3 regions of the Paenibacillus sp. FSL L8-0638 genome follow, and region 3 is predicted to be linked to each of the others. Evidence: riboswitches for the same ligand, from Rfam matches in the RefSeq annotation. Region 3 holds a riboswitch; each other region holds the start of a gene.
The links. A riboswitch is a leader RNA that binds a small molecule or an ion and turns the genes downstream of it on or off. The one in region 3 is predicted to bind cobalamin.
Positions count from the first base shown of each region.

Region 1: another riboswitch for cobalamin. It lies ahead of MKY35_RS25465 (ABC transporter substrate-binding protein); the one in region 3 lies ahead of metE (5-methyltetrahydropteroyltriglutamate--homocysteine S-methyltransferase).
Region 2: another riboswitch for cobalamin. It lies ahead of MKY35_RS06780 (cobalamin-binding protein); the one in region 3 lies ahead of metE (5-methyltetrahydropteroyltriglutamate--homocysteine S-methyltransferase).

Region 1 covers NZ_CP151960.1:5,706,236-5,712,874, reverse strand. Annotated here, with positions in the region: gene MKY35_RS25475 (xanthine phosphoribosyltransferase) at 1-446, shown strand, start outside; gene MKY35_RS25470 (nucleobase:cation symporter-2 family protein) at 440-1,747, shown strand; cobalamin riboswitch at 2,503-2,703, shown strand; gene MKY35_RS25465 (ABC transporter substrate-binding protein) at 2,920-4,500, shown strand; gene nikB (nickel ABC transporter permease) at 4,516-5,445, shown strand; gene MKY35_RS25455 (ABC transporter permease subunit) at 5,460-6,275, shown strand; gene MKY35_RS25450 (ATP-binding cassette domain-containing protein) at 6,275-6,639, shown strand, end outside.
Region 2 covers NZ_CP151960.1:1,516,192-1,522,830, forward strand. Annotated here, with positions in the region: gene cobD (threonine-phosphate decarboxylase CobD) at 1-626, shown strand, start outside; gene cbiB (adenosylcobinamide-phosphate synthase CbiB) at 616-1,587, shown strand; gene MKY35_RS06775 (histidine phosphatase family protein) at 1,638-2,390, shown strand; cobalamin riboswitch at 2,513-2,707, shown strand; gene MKY35_RS06780 (cobalamin-binding protein) at 2,915-3,922, shown strand; gene MKY35_RS06785 (iron ABC transporter permease) at 3,919-4,965, shown strand; gene MKY35_RS06790 (ABC transporter ATP-binding protein) at 4,962-5,795, shown strand; gene cobT (nicotinate-nucleotide--dimethylbenzimidazole phosphoribosyltransferase) at 5,839-6,639, shown strand, end outside.
Region 3 covers NZ_CP151960.1:5,503,705-5,510,343, forward strand. Annotated here, with positions in the region: gene MKY35_RS24545 (anaerobic ribonucleoside triphosphate reductase) at 1-1,331, shown strand, start outside; gene nrdG (anaerobic ribonucleoside-triphosphate reductase activating protein) at 1,328-1,825, shown strand; cobalamin riboswitch at 2,005-2,201, shown strand; gene metE (5-methyltetrahydropteroyltriglutamate--homocysteine S-methyltransferase) at 2,362-4,680, shown strand; gene MKY35_RS24560 (hypothetical protein) at 4,768-5,301, opposite strand; gene MKY35_RS24565 (PadR family transcriptional regulator) at 5,684-6,013, shown strand; gene MKY35_RS24570 (DUF1700 domain-containing protein) at 6,006-6,557, shown strand; gene MKY35_RS24575 (DUF4097 family beta strand repeat-containing protein) at 6,562-6,639, shown strand, end outside.

The DNA.
Region 1 (6,639 bases), 200 kb from region 3:
AAGCTAGTGGTATTCAATTTGCAATGGCTACTGCTATTGCCTTGGGGGTCCCGTTCATTTATGCGAAGAAAAAGAAGGCCATCACGCTGAATGAGCAGGTATACTTCGCAGAGGTTCATTCGTTCACTCGGCAGGAAACCTATCAGGTGAGTATCTCCCAAAAATATCTCGATGCCAGCGACCATGTGCTGATCGTAGATGATTTTTTGGCAACTGGTGCAGCATTGGTCGGACTTACGGATATTGTAAAGGAAGCAGGAGCGGAGCTGGCCGGGGTTGGCTGTGTGATTGAGAAGAGCTTCCAGGAAGGCCGTGGACTGTTGGAGCAAAGAGGCATCGCCGTACGTTCTCTTGCGCGTATCGCTTCCATGGCACCAGGCGAGGTCCATTTTATAGAGGAAGCTGGCGCGGTAATTGCTCCTGTTAAGGAGAATGTGGGATGTTAAGTAAACAAAAGTTATTCGCACTGGGCTTCCAGCATGTCATGGCGATGTACGCTGGAGCCATTGCTGTACCTCTAATTGTAGGGGGAGCATTGCACCTAACTCCAGCCCAGATGGCTTATTTGGTGGCTGCCGATCTGTTCACTTGCGGGATTGCTACGTTATTACAAATTATGGGCACACGCTTTTTCGGTAGTAGACTGCCTGTCATTTTAGGCTGTACGTTTACGGCAGTAGGGCCTATCATCGCGATTGCTTCGACCTCAAATTTGGCGACAGCGTACGGTGCCATTATTTTGTCTGGTATATTCGTGGTGCTTGCGGCACCGCTGTATGGCAAGCTGCTACGCTTTTTCCCGACGGTCGTTACGGGTTCGGTCGTTACAATTATCGGTCTATCCCTTATTCCGGTGGCGATGAACAATGTAGCAGGTGGCCAGGGCAGCGCGGATTTTGGACAGCCGCGTAATTTGCTGCTGGCGCTGGTTACATTATTGGTTATTCTGCTTGTGAATCGGTTAGCAAAGGGCTTTATGCGCTCGATTTCCGTGCTCATCGGTCTGTTTGCAGGCACGGTGGTTGCTTATGCGATGGGAATGGTGCATTTTGCTCCCGTGGCAGATGCGTCATGGGTGAGTGTTGCGCAGCCGTTTTATTTTGGTAAGCCAGAGTTTAGCATTATGGCGGTATGTACGATGATTATTGTCAATATTGTCAGCATGGTCGAGTCTACGGGTGTTTATCTGGCAGTAGGCAAGGCGATTGATCAAAAGGTAGAGCAAAAGCAGATCGTCAATGGACTTCGTTCGGAAGGACTTGCGATTATGCTTGGGGGTATTTTTAACGCGTTTCCTTATACAGCCTTCTCGCAAAATGTGGGTCTGATCTCGCTCACACGCGTCAAATCGCGGAACGTTATTTTTGCTGCGGGCGGTATCATGGTTGTTCTCGGTTTGCTACCTAAGCTGGCTGCTTTAACGACAGTGATTCCTAACGCTGTGCTGGGCGGGGCGATGATCGTCATGTTCGGCTCGGTCGCTGCATCAGGCATGTCTATTTTGTCAGAAGTGGATCTGCGAAAGGAAAGCAATCTGCTGATCGCAGCATGCAGTATTGCTGTGGGCCTAGGTTCTGCCGTTCTGCCACAAATGTTCGACCAGCTGCCGAGCTTTGCCAAAATGCTGTTGCAAAACGGCATCGTATCTGGTTCGATTACAGCGATTGTCTTGAATATCGTTTTGACGAGAAAACAAGGGGAATCGGTCAAAAGCGTGACGGTTCAGGAGGTTCCACAGAAGGTTTGATGATTAGAAATAAATAAAGATAGCCGGAGAGAGGACGTATGCCTCTTTTCCGGCTGTTTGGCATGGGGTTATCCAGATAGTAGATCCCCTTGTTGTCTGGGGATATATAGATAAACTGCGGGATGAAATGGGTAGCTCCAATTTGGCGCGTTTTCCAGTTTACTTACTAGAAGAATTTGCTAGAGCAGTGGGCGATATCATGGTATAATTTACCTTATGGATTTTGAATAGTGGTGGATGTTTTCGGACCACGGTGCAGCTTCCCGAAAGGGGGTGAAGCCGATGGTCAACCTTGTATCGTGCTACGATGTGTTGCGTTGGATGGTTACGTTACTAAGCCTGGTGTTTAGTATTCGTAAACTTTATCGCTGGCTACGTCGAAAATTTCGGAACAAGCGAAAACCCACCGCGTAATTAGGTTGGCCCCTAACGGTGGGTTTCGTTTGCATTGACATTTAGTTATGCAGCGCGCCGTGGTGGTGATCCACAGCCTTTCAAGTCCTAAGAGTCTTTGCCGTTGGCGCGGCGAAGACTCTTTTTAGTATACGGACACGGTGGTTTACTCTATACCTAATTTTAACACTTCAATTGCGTGCACGCAATTGGAGGTTAGGTCTTGTTTCTACCTTATCGTTCAAATTTAAATTATTGTGCAGCCTTTATTGACAAGCCTGTGACAACAAAATAAGATCGTAATGAAAAGAAATAAAGGAAGAAAACAGGTGTGAGCCGGACAACTCTATGTATGGGGTTTCGTAGAGACGATGTACATAGTTGTTGAGCATGTTCACTTAAAAGGGAAGTTCGGTTGATTCCGACACGGGCCCGCCACTGTATACAGGCATCAGCAGGATACTGCTGGAGCTTTCAGAACAGCCACTGGAATTGTGAAGAACCGGGAAGGCCTGAAAGATACGCCTGGAGTCAGGAGACCTGCCTGTTTTGACATCACTGTCAGACCCACGGAATGCTGGGGAGGTGGTTAGGCGTGCTGCATACGGAATGTCTGAAACCGATCTGATCCCTTCTATGTTTTTGGAGTTGGCTTCGAGGTGAGTTCTGACATTTTATATTGAAGGCATTTCTGACTGCTGATCAAGTGGTTCGGAATGCTTTTTTCGCGTTTTGCGTTAGGTTTATGCGATTTTACAAGATAGAGGAGGGCTCATGAAATGATAAGCAGTCGTAGTAGGCGTTCATGGTTCATATGTACAGGGGTGATGCTGCTGCTGGCAGTTATGGCTCTTTCGGGATGTGCCAGCAATAAGACGTCGGATAGCTCCGGCAAGGGTGAGAACGCGTCAGCACAACAAACAGCGACAGATAAAAAGCTGGTAATGGCGTATACATGGAAACCGTCAGGCGTTGACCCGCATGGAGATAATAGCTGGGATGTGATGCGATCCGGTGCAGGTGAGACACTGGTACGTTTGAATGAAAAGCTGGAGCCTGTGGCTTGGCTGGCAAAGGAGTGGAAGCAGGATAGCCCTACAGTTTGGACGTTCAGCTTGCAGGATAAAGTCACTTTTCATGATGGAAAAAGTATGGATGCAGCAAGTGTAAAAGCGTCTTTGTTACGCTCTATTGAGAAAAGCCATCTGGCGAAGGATTTACTGAATGTGAAGTCCATTGATGTAAGCGGCCCGCTGGCCTTGAAGATCACGACAAACCAGCCGAATGCGGCATTGGTGTCTAATCTAGCTGATCCATCGACGATTGTACTGGATGTGGCATCGATGAAAGATGAGCAGGGTTACCCAGCGATGACAGGCGCCTTTAAAATCAAAGCGTTCAACAAGGACCAATCCTTGGTCGTAGAGCGTTATGACGGATACTGGGGCGAGAAGGCACGATTGGCTGAAGCGACGATGAAGTTCATTACGGACGGGAATTCGCGCCTGATGGCACTGCAATCCGGTGAGGTGGACGTAGCGACGGATATTCCGGTTGATAACGCAGAGGTACTGAAAAAGAACGACAAGCTGCAAGTGCTGTCAGCTCCGTCCTTGCGCACCCATATGATCGTGTACAATATGGAATCGCCAGTATTCAAGGATGCGGCGAACCGTAAGGTGGTGGACAGCCTGATTCCACGCGCATCGATTGTGAGCGCCGTCATGAGGGGCTTCGGTACGGAGGCAAGCAGTCCGTTCCCGAGCATTCTTCCCTTCGGTAAAGTTGAGCGCAAAGCGCTGGACGGAACGGCAGAGCAACTGTTGACGAAGGATGGCTGGCAGAAGGACGCCCAAGGGACATGGACTAAGCAAGGCAAGCCGTTCGAGGTTACGCTGCTGACTTTCCCTCAGCGTCCGGAGCTCTCTGTTATGGCTGAGGTCATCCAAAGCCAATTGCTGAAAGAGGGAATCCAGGTCAAGATTCGCAAGGTGGAAAATATCGACGAGGCGTTGACCAAAAACGATTGGGATTTTGCTATGTACAGTATGCTTACTGCTCATACAGGAGAGCCGCAATATTTTATGGACATGTTTTATTCTTCGAAAAGCGAAGCCAATGTAAGCCGTTATAGTTTCAAACCGCTAGAGAGTATTCTGAACAGCTTGAAGCTGGCGAAGGATACAGCGCAGCGTAATGCTGTGACACTACAAGCGCTGGATATCATCAATACGGATTTGCCACAGTCGTTCATTGTGCATCCTGATAATGTGTTTGGTGTGAAAAAAGGGGTGGAGGGTTTTACACCCCATCCGATCGAGTATTACTACATTACAGCGCAATCCGATATTGCGGAATAACGAGCTGCGTATCCTATGATTCGTTTTATACTGGAACGTGTGGCGCAGCTGCTCATTATTGTATTCGTTGTATCCACGCTGACTTTTGTACTGATGCGGCTGGCCCCTGGAGACCCTGCTACCATTTTGCTCACCGCGCATAATATCCCTGCCTCTGAGGAGGCGTTGACGACGCTACGAAAGGAACTGGGCTTAAACGAACCGCTTCATATTCAATATGTGAACTGGCTGCGGGATGTGTTCACAGGGCATTGGGGCACTTCGTATGTATCCAAGGAGTCGGTGCTAGCCGAACTGTGGAACAGACTTCCTGCTACTGTGGAGCTAGCTGCTGCGGGCTTCGCCGTCATGACGGTGTTTACGCTGGGGCTGGGGCTGGCTGCCTCGCTAAAAATCAGCGGCCCACTGGATCGTCTGGGCAGGCTGTTCGCCCTGCTGGGATCGTCGATCCCCTCTTTTTGGTTTGGTTTTCTGTTGATCTATCTATTCTCCGTTCGCTTGGGCTGGCTCCCATCCATGGGAAGGGAGGACTGGACACATCTAGTGCTCCCAGCGCTGACTCTTGGCGCAGGTTTAGGAGCTGTGCAAGCACGCGTACTGCGCGCTCAAATGCTGGAGCTGGGTGACCGGAATTTTGTGAAAGCAGCGAAGGCTCGAGGCTTTTCCCGTTTGCATATCCTGTTTTTTGAGATATTTAGGCATGCGGTTCTGCCTATAATTACACTGCTAGGTACCAATCTATCATTTATGCTGGCAGGTAATGTGATTGTAGAGACCATTTTTTCATGGCCGGGGTTGGGCAAGTATTTTATAGATGCGATTACACAGCGAGATTATCCGGTGATTCAGGGGTATGTTATTTTTGCCGTATTTTTAATTGTAGGAGTTCAGTGTTTGGTGGATGTGGTCCAGACGGCGATAGATCCGAGGCTGCGTTTGCGTTAAGGGGGAAGCTGAAAATGAAAAAGATGCGGCTTTCCTTTCAAGGGAGCTTGCTGGCAGGAGGCGTACTGTTTGGTCTGATCGTGCTGCTTGGGTTATTGGCTCCATGGGTCGCTCCTCATGATCCTCTCCAAGTGGACCTTTTGAACCGTCTGGCACCACCCAGCCGGAAATATCCTTTCGGTACGGATCATCTGGGCCGGGATGTGCTATCACGGCTAATTTACGGGATTCGGACGAGCGTGCTAATCGCATGTGCAATTACTGTAGCTACGCTGTGCTTCAGTCTGCCTATAGGGTTGCTTATTGGTTATGTGCGCGGACGCGTGGACCAGCTGGTCATGCGGGGAATCGACGGCGTATTGGCTTTTCCTGATATTATTTTAACAGTGGCAATTGTCGGTATTTTGGGTCCGGGTTTTGTTAACATGACCCTTGCCATTATTGCGGTACGGTGGGCGGGCTATGTCCGATATATCCGTAGTCTGGTTCAAAAAGCTTGTCAGGAGGACTACGTTCGGTATGCCCGTTTATCCGGCAATTCACACGTTCGTATACTGAGCCGTTATGTATTGCCACAAGCGTTGCCGCAGTTGTTGGTTTATGCGGTATGGGATATCGGACGCGTGGTGCTGATGATCGCTGGGCTGTCCTTTCTTGGACTAGGTGTACAGCCGCCCAAGCCAGAGTGGGGCGTGATGCTGCATGATGCCACCTCATATTTTCAGGTGGCTCCGCACGTCATGATTTTCCCGGGCTTGGCGATTATGCTATTCGTACTTGCCTGCCAGCTTTTGGGCGACCGCTTTTCGGAAAAGGAGGCGGCCAAATAGTGGAGGATCAAACAGCCCTTGGGGGCAAGGATACGATAGAACAAGTGGCAGGTCGAAAACCGTTGTTACACGTGGAACATTTGGAAATCTGCCGCACAGGCGTAGGAGCAAGCAGAAGTGGGAGCAAACCACTGCTGCGTGATGTGAGCTTTTCCATATATTCAGGGGAGATTGTGGCCCTGACCGGACCGAGCGGATGCGGCAAGAGCCTGACCGCACACGCAATCGCAGGCATGCTGGAGCCAGGTATCGGTGTTACGCATGGGCGTATCTACTATAACGGGGAAGACATTCTCCCGTTCCAGGAACGGCGCTGGCAAAGGCTGCGCCGAGAGGATATTGCCCTGCTGATTCAACAATCGCT
Region 2 (6,639 bases), 1.9 Mb from region 3:
TGCAATATGGTGAGCAGGAGCTGTGCGAGCTGGCAGAGGCGGCTGGCACAACGGGGACCGTGCTGGTGGTGGATGAAGCATTCATTGATTTTATTCCGCTGGAACGGCGAATCTCACTGCTGCCTGTGCTGGATCGCTATCCTCATGTGATTTTGATCCGGTCAATGACCAAATTTTATGCCATTCCTGGCTTGCGATTGGGCTATGCGATTTCTCATCCGGACTATATCCGGCGAATGACGGCCAAACAGGTGACCTGGAGTGTGAATGGATTGGCGTTGCTGGCTGGGGAGGCGTGTCTGAAAAGTGGGCAAGCATATGAGCGCAGAACACAGGAGCTGATTGCTGCGGAGCGCAACCGTCTGTTGACCGCCTTGGCGGAATGGGGCTGCGGTGTCGTTCCCGGTGAAGCCAATTACGTGCTGGCAAGGGCGCCGGGTACGTGGAGTGCATCGGCTATTCAGCAGGCGCTTGGACAACGCGGAATTCTTATACGTAGCTGTGCTATGTATCCGGGACTGACGACGAGCCATTTTCGGATTGCAGTGAGGGATGCAGAAGCCAACGATAGGCTGCTATCTGTATTGGGTAAAGTGCTGGAGGAGGAACAGCGGCGTGACAGTTAGCTTGATCATCATGGCAGCCTATCTTTTGGACAGGCTGATTGGTGACCCGAGGTGGTTGCCGCATCCAGTCATCGGTATGGGACATGCCATTTCAGCATTGGAAAAAGTGATTCGCCGCCAGGTACGAAGTGACCGAGGGCTGAAACGTGCGGGTATACTGCTTCCACTCATTGTGGCGGGAGGCTCCTTTGCGCTCGCCTGGGCGCTGTTGCACTTGCTTGCCTGGATTCATCCGTGGTTATCTGTCGGCGCAGAAATGGTGCTGATTGCGACCACGATTGCTTCCAAAGGACTAAAGGATGCAGGAATGGCAGTCTACCGAGCGTTGCAGGCGGATGACCTGGCTGTGGCACGGCGGGAGCTGGGCATGATAGTCGGGCGGGATACGCAGCAACTTGATGAGCCTGAGATTGTACGCGGTACGGTTGAAACGGTCGCTGAAAATATCGTGGACGCGATTATTTCCCCGCTTTTTTATGCCTTGATCGGGGGAGCACCCTTGGCGCTGGCTTATCGTGCTGTGAATACGCTCGATTCCATGGTTGGCTACAAAAATGAAAAGTATCTGCATTTAGGCTGGGCTTCAGCACGTCTGGATGATGTGGCTAACTACATTCCGGCACGCCTAACAGCGGCAATGCTTGTGGTAGCGGCGTGGATGTACAAGCGAAATGCTGCAAGAAGCTGGCGCACAGTCAAGCGAGACGCTCGTCTGCACCCAAGCCCGAACAGTGGCTACCCGGAATCGGCTGTTGCTGGTGCACTGGGGATTCGTCTTGGAGGCTATAATGTGTATCATGGCGTACGCTCCTTTCGTGCATACATGGGCGATTGGATACGACCGCTAGAGTCGAAAGATATACGGCATACAATCCAGCTGATGTTCGCCGTGTCCAGTATGTTTGTGGGATTGTGTTTGTTAGGAGCCGCAGGTTGTTTTGCCTTGGGATGGGTGCGGTGAGGGTGAGGAGTGACACACTGAATAATGATCGAGCAGGAAGTGACATGATCTTGAAACAAGATATAGCAGCAAAAAGGACAGTAGAATACGCACAAAGTCCGAACTCACAGGAGGATAAGGTGCCGTATGATGCTAAAGAAGATCTGCATTGGGACATGGAACTCGTGTTAGTTCGTCACGGCACAACCTTATGGAACAAGGAACGTCGATATCTGGGACACTCCGACTTAGGTTTGCTACCGGGAGCAGAGCAGGAATTAAAGCCTTTGCAGGAAAAATTGCAAGGGCACTCCTTTGCTCGAATCTATTGCAGCGACTTAATGCGATGTCGCCAGACCTTGCAGATCATTGTGCCGGAATCAGAGTTGACGTCTGGACGTTCCCTATCTACTATGCCTCCTATGATGGAACCATGTCTGCGAGAGCTTCATTTTGGCGAGTGGGATGGAAAAACGTATGACATGCTCAAGGATGTGTCGTTGTATCGAGCTTGGATTGATGAGCCGCAACGGATCACCCCACCTGGAGGAGAGTCTTGGACAGATTTTGTAAATCGTCTGCGCAAATTTCTTGACTCTCTGTATGAATGGCGTGTTGCTATGGAAGTTCAACCCATGGATTTGACTGCTGCGCCGCCCTCTGTTTTGGTTGTTACGCATGGTGGCGTAATTCGCCAGTTGGCTTGCATGCTGATACCGGGCCATGATTTTTGGAGTTTGAACCCGAAGCCGGGAAAAGCATTTAGGATGCAATTGAGGTTGGCAGGACCGTACAGTTACACAGCAGAAATGCTTCCTCATTAGGCTAGACACCAGCGGATAAAGAGGCTGTTTGGGTTGTAAGCAGCCTCTTTTTAACCTATAATCATCAAGTAAAAGAACGGCTTGACTACCACTACATCAAATATCCAGCAGACGAGGTCGGCGCAGTGTGATGAAACTATGGTTTCCCTTGCCTGCGCTGTTAAAAGGGAAGTCGGTGTAAGTCCGGCGCGGTCCCGCCACTGTAAATGGAAACATGCCGGTTAGTCCTGCTTTATGTGCTACTAAGCATATGAAGGAATTTCAGGACATGCATCTTACCATAAGTCAGGATACCTGCCCGTCCGCCTGTCACCATAATCCTTCGAGGAAAGGATGACGTGTTCGCAGTGACTGTCCGTGCGGAAAGAAGCTGCCGCCTGCGCACGATCTGCGCTAACGTGACCCCTGTGTCCTGATATGAGGATGCGGGGTTTTTTTGATAGGAAAAGAAGGCTGGATTTAGAAGATATCTGATGATGCTCAAGTAACGCTCTTAACGATTTTTTTATGAAGGGGTGCAAATCATGGCAGGAAAAAAAATAAAGGTTTGGACAACAGGTTTATTGGCTCTGATTTTGGCGGTTGTGCTGAGTGCATGTGGGGCGAATGGAAAAAATGCTGAAAATAAAGAGGGTCAGGCTTCTTCACAGCAGTCGGGACAGGCAGTAAACGCACAAGAGCCTCCGGGCAAAACGGTTTACCCGCTCACAGTTAAAGATGCAACAGGACAGGAATTTACATTCAAAAAAGCGCCGGATAAAATCGTTTCCGTCTCCCCGGCAGAAACCGAGGCATTGTTCGCCATCGGGCTGGATAAGGAAATTGTCGGCGTCTCCGACTACTCTGATTACCCGGAAGCAGCTACGAAAAAGCCTAAAGTGGGCGGTATTATGAAACCAAACGAAGAGGCGATCATTGCTGCGAACCCGGAAGTCGTTTTTGCAGGGATATCACTTAGTGAACAGGCTACGACCAAGCTGCGCGACATGGGAATTATGATTTTTAAAACGGAACCGAAGACAGTGGAAGATGTCATGGCTAACATCGAATTGTATGGGAAAATCACCGATCATCAGAGAGAAGCAAGAGCGGTGACTGACAAGATGAGAGCAGATGTAGCAGAAGTAAAAGAAGGAATTAAAAATATCGGTAAAGGGCAGAAGCTGCGGGTATACGTCGAGTTTTCACCAGGCTGGACAGTTGGTAAAGGCGAGTTTATGGACGAGCTGATTACGTTGGCGGGCGGTGAAAATGTAGGTGCCACGCAGAAGGGGTGGTACCAAATTAGTGAAGAAAATATTATTGCTGCGAACCCTGACGTGATTTTGTACAGCAAAAGTGTCAAGGACGACAAAACTGGTCAAACGCTCGGCGAAATTATTAAAGCTCGCAGTGGATGGGATCAAATATCGGCTGTTCGCCACAACCGGGTATTTGCCGTGGATGATAATTTGATCAGTCGTCCGGGTCCACGCGTAACGGAAGGTCTCAAGGAAGTGGCCAAGGGCGTGTATCCTGAAATTTTCAAATGAACCGTAAACTGATCGGCTTTGGAGGGACAGGTCTTGTCCTACTGTTGCTGACGCTGCTGCTCTGTCTTGGCATCGGCTCGGCCAAGCTTCCGGTCAGCCAGATCACAGGCATTCTGGTTAACCACCTTCCGTGGTTAGGCGATACGTTTACACCGGATTGGAATACATCCTCAGAGCAGATTATTTTGAAGGTCAGATTGCCACGAGTGTTACTGGGAATGTTGGTAGGAGCAGCGCTGGCGCTGGCGGGAGCCGGATTTCAGGGTGTGCTGCGTAATCCTTTGGCTGATCCGTATACACTGGGGGTATCCTCGGGGGCTTCGGTAGGAGCGGCAGTACTGATTTATTGGGGCCTTCAATTTTCATTTGTTGGTGTATGGACGCTGCCGCTAGTGGCATTTACGACCGGAATGCTTACGCTGTGGATGGTGCTGACGTTGGCACGGGAAGGTGGGAAAATTCCGACACAAAGTCTCATTTTGTCGGGTGTGGTGATGCAATCCTTTCTGGGAGCGGTTGTTTCCTTTCTGACAGCCATGTCGAAGGAGACGGTCAATGAAATATTGTACTGGACGATGGGAAGTCTTAGTCTGCGCGGTTGGTCATATACAGGAATCCTTTTACCTTATGTGGTCATAGGGCTGGTATTTCTATGGAACCGGGCACGTGTGCTGAATATTTTGGCTTTGGGTGAACGTCAGGCGGCGCACATGGGAGTTCATGTAGATGCGACGAAGCTATCTGTTCTGATTATTTCCACGCTGCTGACAGCAGCCGCTGTCTCGGTATGTGGTGTGATTGGCTTTGTGGGACTCGTTGTACCGCATATCATTCGTCTGGTGACAGGTCCTGATTACCGTATGATTGTTCCATTATCTGCGCTCGGTGGAGCTATTTTTATGGCTTGGGCTGATACGGCGGCTCGCACGTTGTTAGCCCCCACGGAAATTCCTCTGGGCGTGATGACGGCCTTTGTTGGGGCACCGTTCTTCGCATATCTCCTGTACCGGAACAAGAAGCTGCGCAGGGGGGGACTGCTGTGACAGAACAAAGTGAATCACAGAAGGTGCGTGATCGGGCATTAGAGGTAGTGGGTCTGACACGTGCCTATGGAGAGTTCCATGCTTTAAAAAATATAAGCTGGAGCGTCGACGAAGGAACTTGGTGGGGGATTATTGGTCCGAACGGCAGTGGAAAATCGACCTTGCTGCATTTGCTTTCCGGTGTAGATCAGCCAACTTCGGGAAACGTTCATATCTACGGCAAAAAGGTCGGTAGCTACAGCAGAAAAGAGCTTTCCCGACTCATAGCCGTACTCCAACAGGAAGGGCTTCCTCCAGTGGGATACACCGTCAGGGAAGTCGTAGAAATGGGACGTTTTCCCCATCAGGACTGGCTAGGCAGGGAAAAGGGTGTTGAGGTGGAGGCGATCACGGATCGCGTGCTGGAGCGATTGGGTCTTACCACGCTGGCGGACAGAGCATTAGACCGTTTGAGTGGGGGACAGCGACAGCGTGTAGCTTTGGCAAAGGTGATGGTGCAGGAGCCACGAATATTGCTGCTGGACGAGCCTACGACCTATCTGGACTTGCGCTATCAGCTTGAATTTATGGAACTGCTGGCAGATTGGCGCCAAGAAACGGGTGTGACGATCATTGCGGTCTTGCATGATCTTAACTTGACAGCCCAATTTTGCGAAGATTTGCTTGTACTCAAGGATGGAATGGTTGAAGGATTGGGAGCTTCATCGAAGTTATTAACCGAGGATCGGATTCGACGAGTATACGGTGTTGAGCCTGTGATGCTTCCGCATCCTGATAGCGGTGTGCCGCAGCTCTTGCTGCGCAGAAGTGCTTCGGATACAGCAGATTAAATAAACGATGAAACACACTTAAAAAGAGCAGGGAGTGGAAGGTATGAACGACAAGCTGCGTCAGCTGATCGATAGCATTGCCCAGCCGGATGGGGTGGCGGCCTCGGCAGCTTCAGCCCATTTGGACCAATTAACAAAGCCACCGGGAAGTCTTGGAAAGTTGGAAAGTGTGGCCATTCAGCTAGCAGGAATTACAGGAGTGGATAAGCCTGAATTCGATCGTAAAACGGTTATGGTCATGGCTGCGGATCACGGGGTGTGTGAAGAGGGAGTCAGTGCCTTTCCGGCTGAGGTTACACAGCAAATGCTGTATAACATGCTGTCAGGTGGCGCAGCAATTAATGTGCTGGCACGCCATGCGGGTGCAGATGTCAAGGTGGTAGATGTTGGCGTGAATGCGGATGTCGCTCACGCGAATCTGTTGAACCGTAAGATACGCATGGGTACTTCGAATATAGCTAAAGGGCCAGCGATGCTGCGTACTGAAGCGGAACAGGCGGTTTTGGCCGGAGCTGAAGCTGTAGCAGAAGCGGTCAAAGGTGGCACACGGCTATTCGTTACTGGAGAGCTGGGCATCGGGAATACCACAGCCAGCGCTGCGGTCGTATGTGCTCTCACCGGGCTGGAGCCGGAAGTTATCGTAGGCCGGGGAACGGGTGTAGATATGGCTGGGCTTACCCGCAAAATAGCGGTTGTCTGCCGCGCATTGGACGTGAACCAGCCAGATGCAAATGATGCGCTCGACGTGCTCACTAAGGTCGGCGGTCTGGAAATTGCCGCCTTGGCAGGAGTCATCCTCGGCGCAGCCGCACATCGCTGTCCAGTCGTGTTGGACGGCTTTATT
Region 3 (6,639 bases):
TCATTCATAACCTAAACACCATGAGCAGTCGCGCAGGTGGACAGATTCCATTCACTTCACTGAATTACGGAATGTGCACGTCTGCTGAGGGACGGCTTGTTACTCAATCGCTGCTGGATGCCACGATTCGCGGCTTGGGTAGCGGGGAAACTCCTATTTTTCCACAGCATATTTTCCAATGCAAAGAGGGAATCAATCAGGCAGAAGGCGACGTCAATTATGATTTGTTCTTACGGGCGGTAGAATGCTCTAGCAGACGGATGTATCCCAATTTTGTGAATGTGGATGCCACCTTCAACCTGCCTTTTTACCGTGCTGATGACCCGGATACCATTATAGCGACAATGGGTTGCCGTACCCGCACCATTTCTGACCGTTTCGGTAGAAATCGGCAGAGTGGTAAGGGAAATCTCTCCTTCAATACCATTAATCTGGTGCGGCTTGGCATTGAGTATGGTATTTGCACAGGCAAACGCCTGACACCTGACCGTGATCGCTTTGATGCGAGACTAGAAGAAGTTATGCGCATTGCGGTGGATGGCTTAATCCATCGCTATCAAATCCAGACCAGCCAGCCGGCCAAAGCCTCGGACTTTATGATGCGCGAAGGGGTATGGGAAGGTGGAGAACAACTAGAGCCAGATGATAAGGTGGGAAGCATACTAAAACACGGTACGCTTTCGATCGGATTCATCGGACTGGCTGAGTGCATGAAGGCACTATACGGGAAACACCACGGGGAGGATGATTTCGTATACCGCGAGGCACAGCGAATCATCACTTCTATGCGCGTGTATTGCGATCGAATGAGTGAATATCACAATTTGAATATTACATTGTTCGCTACGCCTGCCGAAGGTCTGTCGGGCAAGTTCACCTTGCTGGATCAACGTGATTTCGGGATTATTCCTGAGGTAAATGATCGAGAATATTACACGAATTCTTTTCATATTCCCGTGTATTACACGCTCCCGGCTGCTCGTAAAATCAGCTTGGAAGCTCCGTTCCATAACCTATGCAACGCTGGTGCGATATCATACATTGAACTGGACGGTAATGCGCGGAATAACCCGGATGCGTTTCTTAAAATTGTTCAATACGCGCTGCATCAGAATATCGGCTACTTTTCCATCAACCATCCGGTGGATCGTTGTACGGAATGCGGTTATGAAGGGATTATCGGGACAAGCTGCCCCCAATGTGGCACAGATGAGGAGCACACACACTTTCAGCGCTTACGTCGGGTAACCGGATATCTGACAGGGGATTATACCGTTCGCTTTAATGCTGCAAAACAAGCAGAAGTTCGAGATCGGGTGAAACATAAGTGAATTTGTGTGGCTACATTCCGGAATCTCTGAACGAAGGATACGGCCTGCGCACCGTCGTGTTCATTAGCGGTTGCCGTCATGCCTGTCCCGGATGCTTTAATCCAGCGTCGTGGAGCTTCCGTGCAGGTGAGCCATTCACACCCCAACGACAACAGGAAGTCATTCGTGACATCATGGATAATCCGTTGTTGGATGGACTGACTCTCTGCGGGGGAGACCCGTTTTTCTCAGCAGCAGAATGCTCGCAATTTGTGCGCGACTTCCGTGCGGCCTGTCCCGACCGAACCGTGTGGGCTTACACTGGCTTTGTCTATGAAGATCTACTCACAGATCAGGAGCGACAAAAGCTAGCACTTTTGTGCGATGTGATTGTGGATGGTCGCTTTGTAGAACAGCAAAAGGACCTGACCCTTCCCTTCCGGGGCAGCCACAACCAGCGTTTGGTAGATGTAAAAGCCAGCATTCAGGCAGGTTACACCGTTTCATTGACTTAAGGCGAAGGTTACTCGGCAAATGCTATATCTAATCTAGGACAAGTCTCCATCATGGATGAGGCTTGTCTTTTTTTGCATATCCCTAACAGATTCCATTGCAGTTTCTATTGCGCATCCTGCAAGTTTCACTTATGATGGTGAACAAGTATACGAGTGCATAATTATTCGTCATACCTTAACCGCATAGCTTGGAGATAGGTGTCTGTTCTATTCAGATCAGGCTTAAAAGGGAAGCCGGTGCAAATCCGGCACGGTCCCGCCACTGTAAACGGGGAACTTTCAGCTGTTCATACAACCACTGGTCCACAGACCGGGAAGGGATGCTGAGAGTCATGATCCGTAAGTCAGGAGACCTGCCTATTTTAACAACATCGCAAGTACCTACGGAAGATAGGGAGGTGTTAAGAGCAGTCGCCGTATTTTTGATTTTTTAATCACGGAGGCATTCTTTCCCCTACTTATTTTTAACTCTGGGGGGAAGAATGCCTTTTTTGGTACGTAAAAATAAAACAGCCACCCACTAGGAGGAAAAGTACATGTCCGTCATTGAATGGCCTGAATTGTCCGGCTTAATTAGCAGTAATCTGGGATATCCGCGTATCGGCGAAAACCGGGAATGGAAGAAAGCACTGGAGCGCTTCTGGAACGGCAGTATTAGCGAAAGCGAACTGCAAACGGAGATGAAAAGATTACGGTTGGAGCATCTGAGCAAGCAGCGTGACAAGGGGATTGATCGCATTCCTGTCGGAGACTTCTCCTATTATGATCACATGCTGGATACATCTGTGATGTTTGGTCTAGTACCCGAACGGTTCAACCATCGTCCCGCAGGTCCGATTCCTCTGTCCGTGTATTTCGGGATCGCTCGTGGACAAAAGGGAGCAACCGCCAGTGAAATGACCAAATGGATGAATACAAATTATCACTACATCGTTCCTGAATTGGCAAACGCAGTCCCGGTGTTCACTGAAAATAAACCTTTACAGGCTTATCGTGAAGCAAAACAAGAGCTAGGCATTGATGGGAAACCGGTCCTCATCGGCCCCTATTCATTCGTTACCCTTTCCAAAGGCTATGATCGCAAGGAGCTTGCTTCTATTATAAGAACCTTCCTGCCTTTATACACCCGTGTCCTGTCTGAACTAGCAGCAGAAGGTGTTCAGTGGGTCCAAATCGATGAACCTGTCCTGACCACCTCATTCCCAGTAGAGGATCTGGACATTATTCAGGAAGTCTATGAAGCTTTGGCCCAAGCTGCGCCCTCTTTAAATATAATGCTGCAAACTTACTTTGGCAGCCTGGACCATTATGAGCGTCTGTCCGCACTTCCGGTACAGGGACTGGGTCTTGATTTTGTGTATGATGATGGCGAAAATCTCCAGCATATATTGCAGCATGGTTTCCCTAAAGGAAAAACGCTGGGCGCTGGGATCATTGACGGGCGCAATATATGGCGCAGCGACCTTAACGCTGTGGCTACCCTGCTGGGTCAGTTAGCAGAACAGACCACTGCCGAGCAGCTTATCGTACAGCCATCATGCAGTCTGCTGCATGTGCCAGTCAGTCTGGAAGCAGAGCACAAGCTGGATCGAGAACTGGTGCAAGCGCTGGCTTTTGCCGATGAAAAGCTTGAGGAAATCGCCGTCCTGACGGCTGCACTTGGCAAACACGATCCATCCGCACTCACCAAGCTTGGACAAAGTGCGGATGCGGTAGCCCGTTTCAACAGCTCAGCGGCACGCGTACAAACAGCTGACGATCTGGCTGACTTGCTGGCAAAGGAGCCTCTAACACGCAGCGTTCCTTTCGCCGAGCGTCGTGAGATTCAGCAAAATAAGCTGAAGTTGCCTCCACTGCCTACGACGACCATTGGTAGCTTCCCGCAAACCGCCGAGATCCGCAAGGCCCGCCTGCACTATCGCAAAGGAGAATGGTCTGCCGAGCAATACCGGACGTTCATCCAACAGCAAATCAAGGAATGGATTGATATTCAGGAGGACATTGGCATTGACGTGCTTGTACACGGGGAATTTGAGCGGACCGATATGGTTGAATTTTTTGGCGAAAAGCTGAACGGTTTTGCTTTTACACAAAACGGATGGGTGCAGTCCTACGGCTCCCGCTGTGTCAAACCGCCGATTATATACGGAGACGTCTCCTTCGATCAGCCCATGACTGTGGAAGAAACGGCATTCGCTCAATCGTTAACTTCCAAGCCTGTTAAGGGAATGCTTACAGGCCCTGTGACCATTTTGAACTGGTCTTTTGAACGCAATGATATTCCGCGTAGCCAAGTTGCTTTACAATTGGCTCTGGCATTACGGGCAGAGGTAGAGGCACTGGAACAAGCGGGCATCAGCATGATTCAGGTCGATGAACCCGCAATTCGTGAAGGGCTTCCGCTGAAAGAAGAACAACAGCAAGCCTATCTGGATTGGGCAGTTCAAGCCTTCCTTGTGACCACGGCCACCGTTGAACCTGCGACCCAAATCCATACGCATATGTGCTATTCCGAATTTCAGCATATGATTCAGTCCATCTCCGACATGGATGCCGACGTTATATCTATTGAAACTTCGCGAAGCCACGGAGAACTGATTGTCAGCTTTGAAGATCAGGTATACGACAAAGGCATCGGTCTGGGCGTGTACGATATCCACAGTCCGCGCATCCCCGATGTATCTGAAATGCTAAGCATGATCCAGCGTGCCCTGCGCGTACTGCCATCAGATTTGTTCTGGGTTAATCCGGATTGTGGTCTGAAAACCCGCACCAAAGAGGAATCTGTCGCCGCCTTGCGACAAATGGTACAAGCGGCTCAAGCAGCCCGGGCTGCATTGGCTGTATCCAACTAATTTTTTATCGTTTCGAATCACGCCTTCATTTTCAACATATTCTGTTCCCCTTTCCGGTCCTTTCTGCTAAAAGCCCGGGAAGGGGATTTATTCTAGGTCATATAATGTATAAGCGCCTTGAATATGCTCCATTTTCATCTGCTTCATATGTACGCCTAAGCCATGTTCTCGATCCCAGGAACAACTAAAATTCAAATACAGTTCATCCTTTGCCGATGAGTCGGAAATCAATATAGACATAAGCTGTATTCGATTCAACAATTGTTCCGGCCGCTCCACATAAGGCGCATATTCATCCGGGTCCTCTCCCCATGTACTGTAAGCATTCCGATACTTTTCCACGATGCCAGCATAATGATGGTGTATGGATTCCAACACTTGAGGATGAATAGCTGATGAATATTCCATATACTGCTCCCATGTCTTTTTTTGCAACAGTGTAGGTTCTTCTATAGTCTGTGCCTGTTCTTCGGAATCGGCTCCCACGATAAATTCGACTTCTACTTCCGAGGGCTGCCCGCAAAAATCAAGTTGCACTACACCACGCAGAACAATCTCCTCAGATACATCCCAAGACTCATCATCCTGTTCCAGTTCCATATACCAATGTTTCCAGTCCATTCTTTATCCACCTCTTCATAAAAAGTAATTTTTAACCCTGTTGAATACTTTACAATCTATCATTTTAATGAATGAAATTAAAGCGGCATCCTATCTGTGCTTCCAGCCATATTTCGATGAATTTCCAAATAAAAATACTTTTTTCTACAACATTCGCTACTCAATAAAGCCTCCAAGGAAGGAAATCTGTCCATTTTGACACAAATATTTTATTATTAAAAATTTAGTACCTTGCATTAATCAGTACATGATGTTAAATTATACCTGACTACTGTTCTATAATTAGTACCCGTGACAAATTATGCACAAACACACGTTTCTTTCCCTTATTCCGAACGACACCTATGAATTATTGATAACATCCAGGAAGGGAGCACCGCTCGTGAATGTGAACATCCAATTCAAAAAAGGGGTACTGGAACTGTGCGTTCTAGTTCTAATTGGACGCAAAGACCGTTATGGCTACGAGTTGGCGCAAGCCGTCTCCCGTCATATTGAAGTAGCCGAGGGAGCCCTATATCCACTGCTTCGCCGTCTGGTATCAGAAGGATACTGCACAACGTATTTACAGGAATCGACCGAGGGGCCTCCTCGCAAATATTATCGGCTGACCGATACTGGCAGTCATTATACAAGAATACTTACGCGGGAATGGAATGATTTTGTCCATAATGTCGCAAGCCTACTGGAGGAAGGAAATACCGATGAATAGAAAACAGTTTCTTACAGAGGTGGAACAGCGTCTTTCTCCTCTCCCTGCAGAGGTACGCAATGAGCTGCTTAGTGATTTGAGCCAGCATTTTGACTACGGGTTGGTTAATGGCAAAAGCGAAAGTGAGATTGCCCATGAGCTGGGTAACCCAGAAGATATTGCCCGAGAAGCGTTGGATGATCCCCATGCAGCCTGGAACGCTTCTCCTCCGCTTCGCCAGGGCAGCTTTGCACGCAATATTTTTACTTTCCTAGGGCTGTTGTTTCTCAATTTGCTAATCTCCATCCCGATTATGGCTACCCTATGGGCAGTATGGGCTTCATTGGCTGTGGTATCGATCAGCTTCATTGTAGCCCCCCTTCTCGCTGTTACTGATTATGCGCTAAACAGCACCTTTTACCCGGCCAAATCCTTTTTCTCTATCACGTTGACGGGTGTAGGTCTATTGCTGCTGCCTGGTGTACGTTATCTCTTACTCCTTATGGTCGAAGGCACAGTACGATACTGGAAATGGAATCTGACTACCCTGAGGGGAGCTTACTAACAACATGAATAAAAAGTGGTTTATTGCAGCAGGTCTGTGCATTGTCATCGGTGTAGCCGGAATGGTGGCCTACGGTGCCCCA